DNA from 2 places in the Actinoplanes sp. NPDC049598 genome. Region 1 is predicted to be linked to the other one. Evidence: riboswitches for the same ligand, from Rfam matches in the RefSeq annotation. Region 1 holds a riboswitch; the other holds the start of a gene.
The links. Region 1 has a riboswitch for cobalamin ahead of AB0J66_RS49470 (VWA domain-containing protein). Riboswitches for the same ligand answer to the same signal wherever they lie in the genome.
Positions count from the first base shown of each region.

Region 2: another riboswitch for cobalamin. It lies ahead of AB0J66_RS42090 (ABC transporter substrate-binding protein); the one in region 1 lies ahead of AB0J66_RS49470 (VWA domain-containing protein).

Region 1 covers NZ_JBFAOX010000057.1:1,972-9,074, reverse strand. The annotation lists gene AB0J66_RS49490 (hypothetical protein) at 1-112, opposite strand, end outside; gene AB0J66_RS49485 (cobalamin biosynthesis protein) at 185-583, opposite strand; gene AB0J66_RS49480 (cobyrinate a,c-diamide synthase) at 561-1,913, opposite strand; gene cobO (cob(I)yrinic acid a,c-diamide adenosyltransferase) at 1,907-2,506, opposite strand; gene AB0J66_RS49470 (VWA domain-containing protein) at 2,673-4,892, opposite strand; cobalamin riboswitch at 4,982-5,104, opposite strand; partial or broken gene AB0J66_RS49465 (hypothetical protein) at 5,717-5,941, opposite strand; gene AB0J66_RS49460 (gluconokinase) at 6,346-7,103, shown strand, end outside.
Region 2 covers NZ_JBFAOX010000030.1:66,974-74,076, reverse strand. The annotation lists gene AB0J66_RS42105 (VOC family protein) at 1-384, shown strand, start outside; gene AB0J66_RS42100 (ABC transporter ATP-binding protein) at 389-1,159, opposite strand; gene AB0J66_RS42095 (iron ABC transporter permease) at 1,156-2,211, opposite strand; gene AB0J66_RS42090 (ABC transporter substrate-binding protein) at 2,208-3,134, opposite strand; cobalamin riboswitch at 3,244-3,380, opposite strand; gene AB0J66_RS42085 (DUF4229 domain-containing protein) at 3,375-3,725, opposite strand; gene AB0J66_RS42080 (hypothetical protein) at 3,737-4,171, opposite strand; gene mqnE (aminofutalosine synthase MqnE) at 4,196-5,365, opposite strand; gene AB0J66_RS42070 (NlpC/P60 family protein) at 5,624-7,103, shown strand, end outside.

The DNA.
Region 1 (7,103 bases):
GCAGGCGGCGCTGGTTCTCCGGCTTGGCCAGCTGGCGGCGGCCCTGGTCGACCAGCCGGCGGCCCTGCGGGCTCTGCAGGAACGTGCTGACGCGCTGGACCAGCGTGGGCATGTGGTGCCTCCTCAAGATGCGGTGGCCCCTTTTGTTACCCGCGGGAACCGCGTTGTAAGCATCGGCCGGGTGTCATCCGGAACGCACCCGGACGACCGCGACCGTGACCGACCGGCAGATCGTCTTGGGGACGAGCAGGATGCCGCCGGGTCCGGCCACGTGCAGGGCGGCGGCCTCGGCCACGCTCGGCGTGCCGGCCATCGCCGCCACCGCCGGGCTCGGGTGCGGGACCGGCTGCGCCGCGAGCACCTCCGCCGGCACGGCCGTCAGCCGCCAACCCAGGTCAAGGGCCAGCAGCCGTACGCCCGGATCGCCCGCCCGGCGATCGACGGTGGCCAGCACGCCGACCGCGGCCGGCGTCACTCCGGCCGCGGCCAGCACCTGGTCGACGGCCGCTCGGAGGTCGGCCGCATCGGCGCCGCGGCGGGCGCCGAGACCGACCACCAGGTCAGCCGATGGCGCCGACGACACGTTCGGCGATCCCCGGGTTGCCGGCCCAGTGCAGGTGCAGGTAGGACGCGTGCACCGACGGCGTGGCGAAGCCCTCGGGGTCGGCGCCCCGCCACTGCCAGGCCGCGCCCCCGGCCGGCGAGAGCAGCAGGCCCGACCGCGGGTGCACGGCCGTGCGGTGGAACTCGTGCCCGGTCACCCGGGTGCCCGCCGGCGCGAGCGGACTGTCGGCCAGCGCCACCGCGTCGCGGTAGCCCAGCGTGAGCGACGGCGTCATCGCGGCCTCGGCGTCGATCACCCCGCACATCTCGGCCCCGTCGAGCGAGCGGCACAGCCACAGCAGACCCGCGCACTCGGCCACGATCGGATCGCCGGCCGCGGCCAGCGCCCGTACGGACGCCCTCAAAGGCTCGTTGGCCGACAGCTCCGCCGCGTACACCTCGGGGAACCCGCCGCCGACGACCAGAGCCCGCGCCCCCTCGGGAAGCTTCTCGTCGCGCAGCGGGTCGACGGTCACCACCTCGGCGCCCGCCCCGGTCAGCAACTCGCTCGTCTCCGCGTACGCGAAAGAGAAGGCCGGACCACCCGCCAGCGCCACCACCGGGCGCCGGGCGGACGGCGAAGCCGACGCCGGACTCCACGGCTCGACCGCGAGCGGCGGGGCCGAGGCCGCGATCGCCGCCACCTCGTCGAGATCCACCGAGGCGGCCACCAGCGCGGCCAGCGCCTCCACCGACTCGCGGGCCTCGGCCCGGCGCTCCGCGGCCGGCACCAGCCCCAGGTGACGCGACGGCGCGGCCACCGCGTCGGCCCGCCGCAGCGCCCCCAGGACCGGCGTGCCGACCTCCTCGCAGGCGTCCCGCAGGATCGACTCGTGCCGGTCGGAGCCGACCCGGTTGAGGATCACCCCGGCGATCCGCACGTTGCCGAAGCTGCGGAAACCGTGCACGAGCGCCGCGATCGAACGCCCCTGGGCCGCCGCGTCGACGACGAGGATGACCGGCGCCTCGAGCAGCCCCGCGACCTGCGCCGTGGAGCCCGTCTCGCCGGCGCCGGTGCGGCCGTCGTACAGCCCCATCACGCCCTCGACCACCGCCAGCGACGCCCCCTGGCTGCCGTGGGCGAACAGCGGGCCGATCCGCTCCTCCCCCACCAGCACCGGGTCGAGGTTGCGGCCCGGCCGCCCCGCCGCCAGCGCGTGATAACCGGGATCGATGTAGTCCGGCCCGACCTTGAACGGCGCCACCGGCACCCCACGCCGTGCGAAGGCCGCCAGCAGCCCGGTCGCGACCGTCGTCTTGCCGTGCCCGGAGGCCGGCGCCCCGATCACCACCCGGGGGATGCTCACCATTCGATGCCCTGCTGTCCCTTGCGCCCCGCGTCCATGGGGTGCTTGATCTTCGTCATCTCGGTCACCAGATCGGCCGCGTCCAGCAGCGCCGGCGGCGCGTCCCGGCCGGTGATCACCACATGCTGGGTGCCGGGCCGCTCGGCCAGCGTCGCCACGACGTCGTCGACGTCGACCCAACCCCACTTCAGGGGGTACGTGAACTCGTCGAGCACATAGAACTTGTGCGTCTCGGCCGCCAGGTCACGCTTGATCTGCGCCCACCCCTCGGCCGCCTCCGCCGCGTGGTCCCGTTCGGTGCCGGCCCGCTGGATCCACGACCAGCCCTCACCCATCTTGTGCCAGGTCACCGGCGCGCCCCCGGTGGCGCCGAGCGCCTTGAGCGCCGATTCCTCCCCGACCCGCCACTTCTCCGACTTCACAAACTGGAAGACCCCGACCGGCCAGCCCGCGCTCCACGCCCGAAGCGCCATCCCGAACGCCGCCGTCGACTTCCCCTTGCCGTGCCCGGTATGCACCGCCAGCACAGCCTGCCGCCGACGCTGCCGCGTCGTAAGCCCGTCCTGGGGCACGCTGACAACTTTCCCCTGCGGCATCAGAGACCCTTCCTGTACGCGACGAGCACACCGACCCGGCCTTCAGCGCCGACCTCGGACCCCACCGGCGCTCCGAAGCCCCGGCCTTGCGCGCCCACCCGGGACGTCCCCGGAATCCGGAAACCACGATCACGGCCTCCTGGAAGGTTCCAGGTCATTCGCGGCATCAGGCGGCCCGGCGCTGCGGGGTGGCGGCCCGCGCCTCGAGGGCGTCGAGCGGCATCAGGTCGGCCTCGAGGGCGGTGGCCAGCCGGCCGGCGAGGTTGAGCCGGATGGGGCCGGCCTCGCAGTCGACGACCACGGTGGAGACTCCGGCGAGCAGCGGCGCGACCGAGACCGGGTCGGGCCCACTGGTGGCCCGGCCGTCGGTGACGACGATCAGCAGCGGCCGGCGGCGCGGGTCGCGGCGGCGCTCGGTGGCGATGGTCGCGGCGGCCGTACGCAGCCCCGCGGCGAGCGGCGTACGCCCCCCGGTCCGAAGGCTCGCCAGCCGCATGACACCCACCTCATGGCTGGAGGTCGGCGCCAGCACCTGCTCGGCCTCATGCCCCCGGAACGTGATCATCCCGATCCGGTCCCGCCGCTGGTAGGCGTCCCGCAGCAACGACAGCACGGCCGTCTTGACGATGGTCATCCGCTTGCGCGCCGCCATCGACCCGGACGCGTCCACGACGAACAGCACAAGATTCGCCTCCCGCCCGACGTGGACCGCCTCTCGCAAATCCCGGGGGTCGACAGCCCGCGAGCGACTCACCAGGGCGCTGTCGGTGCCCCCCAAGCGCCCGATTCCGGCAGCAGCCGCAGCCGCCTCCCGAATCCCAGCGCCATCGCTTCTCACACGCCTGGCCCCGCCGAGATCGACACCCGAGTCGACCTCCGTGCGCGAGCCAAGGTCCACAGCGGGGCCGGTTCCTTGATCGGCGGCGCGACGGTGGAGGGCGGCGCGGAGAGTGGCCGGCAGATGTGGGGCGCCGGCGAGCTTGCCCTGCGGGACGCGGGAGCCGACGACCCGGCCCCGGCGCGCGTAGGCCGGGGAGCGCTTCCCGGCATGGCCGCCCACACCACGACGGGCAATGCTGAGATTCCGGGTGCGGAAGGCGGCGCCGGTGGCGGCCGGTGCCTGGGCGGCGGCTTCCTGCTTCTGCTGCGGGCCGTCGGCCGGCGTACCCGGGGCCGGGGCGCTGCCGTTCGGCGGGGGCGCGGAGCCGCCGCCGTCCTGCTGGGGGGCGGGGCCGCGGTCGTCCGGGCCGGGACCGCCGTCGCCGGGGCCGCCGCCGGACGGTGGCGGGTCGTCGTCGGGGTCGGGGCCGTCGCCGTCCTGCTCCTCGGCCTGACGTTGCTCCTCGGCGCGCTCCTGTTCGGCGCGTTCCTGCTCCAGACGCTCCTGCTCGAGCCGCTCCTGCTCCTGGCGCTCCGCCTCGGCCAGGGCCTCGTCCAGCTTTTCCTCATCGGTGCCGGGCGGGTCGAGCGGGTCGCGGCGGCGGCGGTGCGGGAGGGCGAGGCGGGCGGCGTCGCGTACGTCATCGGCGGTGACCACATCGCGGCCGTGCCAAGCCGCCAGGGCGACCGCGCAGCGGGCGACCACGATGTCGGCGCGCATCCCGTCGACGCCGTAGGCCAGGCAGACCCGGGCGATCCGGTCAAGCTCCGGGTCGGGCAGGGCGACATGGGACAGCCGGTCCCGCGCGGTCCTGATCCGGGCCGCCAACTCGCGCTCCTCGGCGGCGAAGCGGGCCGCGAAACCCGCCGGGTCCGCCTCGTAGGCCAGGCGCCGCCGCACCACCTCGGCCCGGTCGGTCGCGTCGCGCGGCGCGGCCACCGTCACGACCAGGCCGAACCGGTCGACGAGCTGCGGGCGCGGTTCGCCCTCCTCCGGGTTCATGGTGCCGACCAGCAGGAAGCGGGCCGCGTGCTTGACCGAGACACCGTCACGCTCGACGTGGGCCCGGCCCATGGCGGCCGCGTCCAGCAGCAGGTCGACCAGATGGTCCGGGAGCAGGTTGACCTCGTCGACGTAGAGGACGCCACGGTGCGCGCCGGCCAGCAGCCCCGGCTCGTACGCCTTGACCCCGTCGGCCAGCGCCCGCTGAATGTCCAGCGTGCCCACCACGCGGTCCTCGGTCGCCCCGACCGGCAGCTCGACCAGCGACGCCGGCCGGCGGAAGCTCGGGCTGTCCAGCGCGTGCGGCCCGTCCGGGCAGTCGGGGTCCGGCGCGGCCGGATCGCAGGCGAACCGGCATCCCCGCACGACGGCGACCTCCGGCAGCAGCGCGGCCAGGGCCCGGACGATGGTGCTCTTGGCGGTGCCCTTCTCCCCCCGGACCAGCACCCCGCCGACAGCGGGCGAAACGGCCGTGAGCAGGAGCGCAAGTCGAAGGTCGGCCATGCCGACAACGGCCGGGAACGGGTACGGCGTCACGCGGATCCCTTCTGTGCGGGTGTCCACGCCCACACGATGAGTGACACGAGCGGCCGGAGTCTCCTGACTCCCGGATCAGCGCTCCCCGCACGCCTTCCAGCCTGGCCGGCCGTGGCTACTCGACGGATCGCTCCCCGGTCACAGTGGCGGGACCGCCCCGGACTCGCACCGGGTTCCTCCGCAACCGCTCCCCGCAACTCTTTCCTACCGCCGACCACCCCGTCAACGCGGGGTGATTTCCACCGCTCCGCCCACGCCGGCCCCAGGAGCCGCTCCCCCCGTGGTGCTCCGCGCCGATCAACCTCCCGCCCGCCGCGCCACCCGCAGCCGGGGCGGCTGGCAACGGGGGCGGCTGGCAACGGGGCGGCTCGCAACGGGGGGCGGCGGCGCAGGCGGCCGCCGAGTGGACCGGGCGCCTTCGGCCGCCCCTCGGTGGCGCGGTCGAAGGCAGGTCTTGGTACGGGCGGCGGCGCGGCGCGGCGGGGAGCGGGCACGGCGTGGCGCGGCGTGGCACGGCACGGCGGGGCACGGCGCGGTCGGGGCGCGGCATGGCAGAGCGCTGTGCGGCACGGCGCTGCGCAGTGTGGGCGCGGAGCGGGGCTGCGCGGGCACGGCGGGGCACGGCGTGGTCGGGCCGCGGCACGACAGAGCGCTGTGCGGCACGGCGCTGCGCGGTGAGCGCGCGGAGCGGCGCTGCGCGGTGAGGGCGCGGAGCGGCGCTGCGCGGTGAGGGCGCGGCACGGCCCGGCAGGGCGGGCGCGGCGCGCGAGCGCGCGGCACGGCGCTGCGGGTCACGTCCGCTGGCGTGGTGTAGGAGCTGGCCATCGCTGATCCGTGTGGGTTGATGCTAAGTGGCGATTCCGACGGGTTGGTCGGATTCGGTGTCCTGGCCGGCGGTCAGGGGTGTGTGTGAGGCGGGCTCTGCGAAGGATCTCGAGGCCCACCGTGTAGCGGCGTCCTTCGGTCCATTCGTCGGTCTGTTTGGCGAGCACGGCGCTACGCAGACGAAGCGCGGCGGAGGGCTGCGCGGTCGGGGCGCGGCACGGCAGAGGGGGCGCGGTGCCGGCGGGACGAGGAAGGGCGCTGCGCGGGCGGGGCGCGACGAGGCGAGGCGCGATGCGGTGCGATGCGATGCGATGCGATGCGATGCGGTGCGATGCGATGCGATGCGATGCGGTGCGACACGGCAGAGCGGAGCGCGGTGCGGCGCGACCGGGCGCGACACGGCAAAGGGGGCGCGGTGTGGGCGGGACGCGGAAGGGCGCTGCGCGGGCGGGGCGCGGCAGGGCACGGCAGGGCGGGGCGGGTCGCGGCGGGGCGGGGCGGGACGGGGCGCGGCGTCCTGGGTCTGAGTCGTGAGAAGTGCGGTGGGTGGGCACTAGGTTGGGACAGGGCAGGGCGCTCGACTGGGAGGCTGCGCATGGACGTCGTGATCGGGATTGATACCGGGACCACCGCTACGAAAGGGGTGGCGGCCGGGCCCGACGGGCAGTTGCGTGCGCTGGTCAGCGTTCACTATCCGCTTTCCGTGCCGGGGCCGGGGCGGGCCGAGCTCGACCCGGGGCAGCTGCGTGACGCGGCGGTGAAAGCGCTGGTCGACGTGGCCGCGGCCTGTCACGAGCAGGGCGACCGGGTGGTCGCGGTCAGTCTGAGCGCATTCCTGCACGCGCTGGTCCCGATGGACGGCGCCGGGGAGCTGCTCGGGCCGCTCGTCACGTGGGCCGACGGGCGGGCCGGCAAGCAGTGCGACGACATCATCGAAGCCGGTCTCGGGAAGAAGCTTCAGGCCCGCACGGGCACGCCCGTGCACCCGATGTCGCCGCTGACCAAGCTGGCCTGGTGGCGCGAGAACGACCCGTCGACCTTGCGGGAGACGCCGCGGTGGGGCGGGGTGAAGGAGCTCGTGCTGGCGGCGGTGGCCGACGAGCCGTACCTCCTGGATCTGTCCGTCGCCTCCGGCACGGGCCTGTACGACATCCACGAGCGGCGGTGGGACGCGGAGGCCCTGGAGATCGCCGGGGTGAGGTCGTCGCAGCTGGCCGAGGTCGTCAGCACCACCCGGCAACTGCGCCTGCGGGCCGAGGTGGCCCGGGCGGCCGGTCTCGACCCGGCCACCCCGCTGATCATCGGCGCCGCCGACGGCCCGCTGGCCAACCTCGGTGTGGGGGCCACGCCGGC
Region 2 (7,103 bases), on a different contig from region 1:
GCCGAGCTCTTCGACGTGCCCGGGGCCCTCACCTGGAACGAGCTGAACACCCGCGACATCGACAGCGCGACGGCCTTCTACCAGGCGGTGTTCGGCTGGCAGTACCGCAACAGCGCGATGGACGGCGCCCGCTACGTGGTGGCCAAGGTGCACGAGACGCCGATCTGCGGCATCCAGCAGATGCTGCCCGAGCTGTGGCCGGACGACGTCGGTCCGCATTGGATGGTCTACTTCGCCGTGCAGGACGCCGACATAGCCACCGACCACGCGGTCGCGCTGGGCGGCCGGGTCGCCCTGCCCCCGCGCAGCATCTCGATCGGCCGGTACGCGGTGCTCAGCGACCCTCAGGGCGGCCTGTTCGCGGTGCTCGCCGGCAACCGTTAGCCGGCTAGCTTCGTACCGGCACGACCAGGGGGCCGTGGTCGCCGTCGATGACGCGGACCCGTACGCGGTAGTGCTTGGCCAGGTTCTCCTCGGTGAGCACGTCGCGCGGCGAACCCGCGGCCACGACGCGGCCGGCGGCCAGCAAGACCATCTGGTCGGCGTACTCGCCGGCCGTGGTCAGGTCGTGCATGGTGGCCAGCACGGTGAGGGCGCGCTCGGCCCGCAGGCGGTCGACCAGCTCGAGGACCTCCTGCTGGTGGCCGATGTCGAGGGCGCTGGTGGGCTCGTCGAGCAGGAGGATGCCGGCCCCCTGAGCCAGGGCGCGGGCCAGGAAGGCGCGCTGGCGTTCGCCGCCCGAGAGGGTGTCGAGGCGGCGGGTGGCGAAGCGGGTCAGGTCGAGCTCTTCCAGCACCTGTTCCACCACCTCGAGGTCGTTGGCCGACTCACGACCGAGGGGCGGGACATATGGCGTACGGCCCAGGAGCACGTAGTCGAAGACCCGCATGCCGGGCGGGACGATCGGGGACTGGGCGACCGTGGCGATGGTCTTCGCGCGCTCGCGGCGGGGCAGGTGGTCGAGAGGGCTGCCGTTGAGCTCGACGGTGCCGGTGAAGGGCAGCAGACCGCCGATCGCCCGGAGCGCCGTCGACTTGCCGGCGCCGTTCGGACCGATCACGGTGACCCACTCGCCGCGGTCGACGTCGAGGTCGACGCCCTCCACGATGGGCGTGCCGTCGAGGCTGACCCGCAGGTCCGTAACCCGGATCGCGGTCACGAGGCGGCCGCCTGGCGGCTGGTGCGCAACACGACGATGAAGAACGGGGCGCCGAAGAAGGCGGTGACGACGCCGATCGGGATCTCGGCCTGACCCCCGGCGGTACGCGCCAGCAGGTCGGCCAAGGCCAGAAAGGCGCCTCCGAAGAGCACCGACAGCGGCAGGATCGAGCGGTAGCTCGGGCCGGCGAGCAGGCGCATCGTGTGCGGCACGATGATGCCCACGAAGCCGATCAGGCCGGAGACCGAGACCGCCGCCGCCGTGCCGAGCGAGGCGGCGACAATCAGCAGGTAACGGGACCGCTGGGGATGCAGGCCGAGCGCGCTCGCCTCCTCGTCGCCGACGGTGAGCACGTCGAGCTCACGCCGCTGGGACAGGACGATCACACCGGTCACCACCGCGTACGGAAGCATGACCAGCACGTCGTGCCAGCCGGCGGTGGCGAGCCGGCCCAGCAACCAGGAGTAGACCTCGCGCAGCGTTTCCACATGCTGCTGCATCAGATAGGTCTGCCCCGCGGCCAGGAACGACGACACCGCGACGCCGGAGAGGATCAGCGTCGACGGTGTGCGGTCGCGGCCCCCGGCCGCGCCGAGCAGCCAGGTCAGGGCGACGGCCAGCAGCGCGCCGGCGAAGGCGGCCACCGGCACGCCGAAGGGCAGGTTCGCGGTCGCGTCACCGCCCGTGGTGCCGGCCCGCAGCGAGATCACCGCGGTCACACCCAGCCCGGCCCCGGCCGCGACGCCGAGCAGGTGCGGGTCGGCCAGCGGATTGCGGAAGACGCCCTGGTAGGCCGCGCCGGCCAGGGACAGCATCCCGCCCACGAGCAGACCCAGCACGACCCGGGGCAGCCGCAGCTCGGTGAGGATGGCGATCTCACGGTCGGTGAGCCCGCTGTGCAGGTGCACGCCCGGGATCAGATTGAGCAGCTCCAGGATGACACCGGCCGGTGGCAGCGGAACCGACCCGAAGGCCAGCCCCGCCACCAGCGCGACGAGAACCGCGGCGGTACCTCCGAGGAGCCAGGCGGGCCGGAGACCGGCCGGTCTCACGCCGGGACCTTGGCCACCGCATCGGCGATGGAGCGGGCGAGGTCGACGGTGCGCGGCCCCCAGCGGGAGGCGATGTCGTCGTCCAGGGCGAAGACCTGGCCGGCCTTGACCGCCGTGACACTGCTCCAGCCCGTACGCTTCGCGACCGTCGCCGCCGACTGCTGACAGCACTTGCTGTCGGCCAGGAAGATCGTGTCCGGACTGGACTTGACGATCGCCTCCTGCGAGAGCTGCGGATATCCGCCCTTGGCGCCGTCGGCGTCGGCCGGGTCGGCGATGTTCGTCAGGCCGAACAGCGAGAAGACCGACCCGATGAACGTCCTGGACGTGACGGTGTAGAAGGTCGGATCCAGCTCGTAGTAGTAACTGAGCGGCTTCGACCGCTTCGGCACGCCGGCCACGATCTTCTCGATGTCGGACGCCATCCGCTCGGTCACCGCGGTCGCCTCGGCGCCGTGCCCGGTCAGCGTGCCGAGCTGCTTGATCTGCTCATAGGTCTGGTCGAGGCTCGCGGTGGCCGGCGTCTTGAAGACCGGAATCTTCAGCTTGTCCAGCTGCGCGACGACCTTGTCGATGTCGTCGGAGAGGACGACGAGGTCGGGATTCTTGGCCGCGATCGCCTCGGCGTTGGGCTTGAAGGCGGAAAGGTTGCTCTTGGGGGCGTCGGCCGGGTACGTCGACTGGTCGTCGACCGCCGTGACCTGCGGTCCGGCGCCGATCGCGAACAGCATCTCGGTCGCGGTGGGCGAGAGCGAGACGATCTTCTCGGGACGGGCGCCGAGGGTGAGACCACTGACGGTCACCGGGTACGAGGCGCCGGCGCTGGGCGTGGTGCTCGCCGGCGGAGTGTCGTCGCCGCTGTCGCCGCACCCGCCGGCGAGCAGCAGAGCGGTCGCCAGGGCGGCGGTGAGCATGCGTTTCATGAGGTCCTCCGGTCGGCCGGGTGCGTGGCCGACGGGTCGTCGGCCGGGTGCTTCGCCGACAGGGCCCCGGGGGCGTTCCGTCCGCGAGGCGCCCCTCCCCGGGAGCGCTTGATCGCGACCGCACCCAGGCGACCTGGCTCGGCCCTTGAAGGGCCTCACAGTTGCGGGACAGCGCCGGGTTCGCACCGGCTTCGCTGAGATGCGGTCCTTCCGACGCTAACTCACGCCGGGGTTCCGACCTTACTTCTCCACACTCTTGGGCTCGGCCTCCGCCTTGACCTCGTCCTTGTCTTCCGCCTCGGCCTTCTCCTCCGCCGGGGCCGCGCGGTCGCCGGCCGCCGCCGCGTCCTCGTCGCCGGCCAGGGCGGCGCGCAGCCGCTGTTTCTCCGCCGTGCGGCGGGAGGCGACGCCGACGAGCTGCTCGTTCATCTGGTTACGCCAGGTGGCGAGCAGGAAGTACGACGCGACGGCCGAGACGACCAGCGCCACCATGGCCCGGACCAGGAAGTTGAGCGGCACCGGCAGAAGCGCCGCGAAGACGACCACGAACAGGCCGAGGCGGCCCAGCGAGTACTTGACGGCGGGGTTCATGACTTCTCTCTCTAGCCCGTGCGGTGGTCGAGCCACCGCAGGCCGTAGAACCAGATCAGGCAATAGACGACCGTGGCCCCGAAGGCCCCGAGGAGCCCGCTGACCAGGGTGGGGAACTCGAACTGGGACGACGCGAAGCCGGCCAGGGTCATCCCGGCGGCCACGCCGAAGCCGGTGGCCAGCAGCGCGACCACGACCCGGGGGGCGCCGAAGCCCTCGGCCCGGAACTCCTCGACGAACAGCCACACCGGAAGGATCACGGCGAGCCAGCCGCTCGTGTGCCCGAACTCGGAGACGTGCGTCAGCGACAGGACCGCCTCGAGCAGGAGCAGCACGACGGCGCCGGTGACCAGCCCGGCCATCGCGGTGCCGAGCAGGTCACCGATCGTGGCCAGGCGTCCGCTGGCATCGCGGCGCGGGCGGCGCGCACTCTTCGTATCCGACATGACAACAAGCAGGGTACGCGCTTGTCAGGCCCAGACCTTCTGCGGCTCGGCCCGGCGGCTCGCAAGCGTGGGCGCCTTCTCGTACTCCCGGACCACCTCGTAGCGCGTGTTGCGCTCGACCGGCTGGAAGCCGGCGTCCCAGATGAGGTTGAGCAGGTCGTCACGGTGCATCGTGTGCGGCGTGCCGTACGAGTCGGCATCGTGGGTGATCTTGTATTCCACCACCGAACCGTCCAAATCGTCCGCTCCGAAGTTGAGCGACAGCTGGGCCACCGACAGGCCGTGCATGACCCAGAAGCACTTCACGTGGGGCACGTTGTCGAACATCAGCCGCGAGACGGCGAACGTCTTGAGCGACTCGGCCGGGGCGGCCATCGTGGTCCGTGACTGGATGCGGTTACGGACCTTGCCGTCCTGCGAGTCGACGAAGTCGTGCTGGTAGCGCAGCGGGATGAAGACGGCGAAGCCACCGGTCTCGTCCTGCAGCTCGCGCAGGCGCATCACGTGGTCGACGCGGTGCCGCGGCTCCTCGATGTGGCCGTAGAGCATGGTGGCCGGCGTCTTCATGCCCTTGGCGTGGGCGAGCCGGTGGATGCGCGACCAGTCTTCCCAATGGGTGTCGTGGTCGACGATGTGCTGCCGGACCTCCCAGTCGAAGATCTCGGCGCCGCCACCGGTCAGCGACTCCAGCCCGGCGTCCATCAGCTCGTCGAGGATCTCGCTCGCCGGTAGGCCGCTGATCTTCTCGAACCACTGCACCTCGGTCGCGGTGAAGCACTTGAGCTTCACGTCGGGCAGCGCGGCTTTCAGCTCGCGCAGCACCTTGGGGTAGTAACGCCAGGGCAGGCTGGGGTGCAGGCCGTTGACGATGTGCAGCTCGGTGAGCTGCTCGTCCTGCATCTCCTTGGCCTTCGCCACGGCCTCGTCGATGCGCATGGTGTACGCATCCTTCTCGCCCGGCTTGCGCTGGAAAGAGCAGTACGCACAGCTGGCCGAGCACACGTTGGTCAGGTTGAGGTGGCGGTTGACGTTGAACATCACACGATCACCGTTGAGCTCGGTGCGCTTGTGGTGGGCGAGCCGGCCGAGCCAGGCGAGGTCATCGCTCGCGTACAGCGCCTCGCCGTCGGCCCGGGTGAGTCTCTCACCTGCGTAGACCTTGGCCTCGAGCTCGCGCTTCAAGCCGGCGTCCATGTGTGCCCCTCTCGCTTACCTCGCCGTCGAGGGTACGGCTCGCCTCCGACAGGAATCTCCGGGCGGGGTGTCGATCATGCCGCCGTAACCCGGATTCCCAGTCTTCTTTCATCTGGGATCAATCGACAGGAATGCGAGACGTGAGGTATCACATTAGGGGGGAACGACGAGCGGCGCTCCGGCGTCGCGGTGGACGGGGAGCACATGGCGACAGCACGACTCGGTTCTCGGCGATCGCGCCCGTGGTGGCGCCCCGTCGTGTATTCAGCCGTGGCCGCGATCGTCACGACCTTTCTGACCCCTCTTCTGTCACCGGCCCCCGCGCTGGCCGACCCGGCCGCGGCCCCGCAGGCTCCCCAGGCCCCCGTCGGCCTGGCCGTTCCCGACATCGGCGCGCGCCCCATGGCGCTCGGCACCCTGGCCATGCCGGGGCAGAAGGCCAGCGTCCGGCCGACCGCCACGCCGACGCCGACCAGCCCCGCGCTGCAGGCGATCGAGAAGGGCCGCACCGAGATCTCCGCCCTCGGCGACCAGCTCATCCAGGTCGGCCAGGATCGCGACCTCGCGCGTGACCAGCAGGCCGCCGCCAAGGTCAAATACACCCAGGCCGAGGAGGCGCTGCGCCAGGCCCAGACCGCCGCCTCCGACGCGGCCGCCCAGGCCATGCGCGAGGCCGCGGCCATGCCGCCCGGCATGGTCGACCCCGGGCTGAGCGGTCTCGGCGACCTCGCCCGGCTCCAGCGCGGCCAGGTCGACACCCAGCAGGCCATCGCCCGCCAGATCGAGCAGGCCCAGATCAACGCGCAGATCGCGCTCGACGAGCAGACGCTCGGCGCCGAGCGCTACGCCGAGCTGGCCGCCAAGTACAACCAGCTCAACGCCCAGCTCACGGCCAAGCAGACGGCTCAGCAGGCCCTCGAGCTCACCCACCAGGACGAGTTGAACGCGTTCGAGGCGACCGAGACGGCTCAGGACAGCCAGCTCGGCCAGTCCTACCTCGCCGGCGAGGAGGCGGGCCGCGGCGCCGACGCCCGCGCCATCCAAGCGCTCAACTTCGCGCTGGCCCAGCGCGGCGACCCGTACGTCTGGTCCGAGGAAGGCCCGGACCAGTACGACTGCTCCGGCCTCATGTATGCGGCGTACCGCTCGGTCGGCTTCGCGCTGACCCGCGTCTCCCGCGACCAGTACTGGCAGACCCGCAACAAGGTGGTCGACCGCTACTCGCTGCTCCCGGGCGACCTGCTGTTCTTCAGCTCGTCCAGCAGCTGGCGCGGCATCCACCACGTCGCGATGTACGCGGGCGACGGCATGATGGTCGAGGCCCCGCGCACCGGCCTCAACGTGCGGCTCACGCCGGTCCGGTGGAGCCGGCTGTTCCAGGCCACCCGCGTCTTCGGCTCGGTCGAGGGCATCGTCCAGGGCCCCAACCTCGGTGCGCCCGACCCCGACCCGACCGACGGCGGCACGACGCCGACCAACCCCGGGACGGGCACCCCGTCCAACCCCGGCACCGGCACGCCCTCCAACCCCGGCACGGGCACGCCCTCCAACCCGGGCACCGGCACCCCGTCCAACCCCGGCACGGGCACACCTTCCAACCCCGGGACCGGGACGCCCTCGAACCCAGGCACGGGCACGCCCTCCAACCCGGGCACCGGCACTCCCTCGAACCCCGGCACGGGCACCCCGTCCAACCCCGGCACGGGCACCCCGTCCAACCCCGGCACGGGCACGCCCT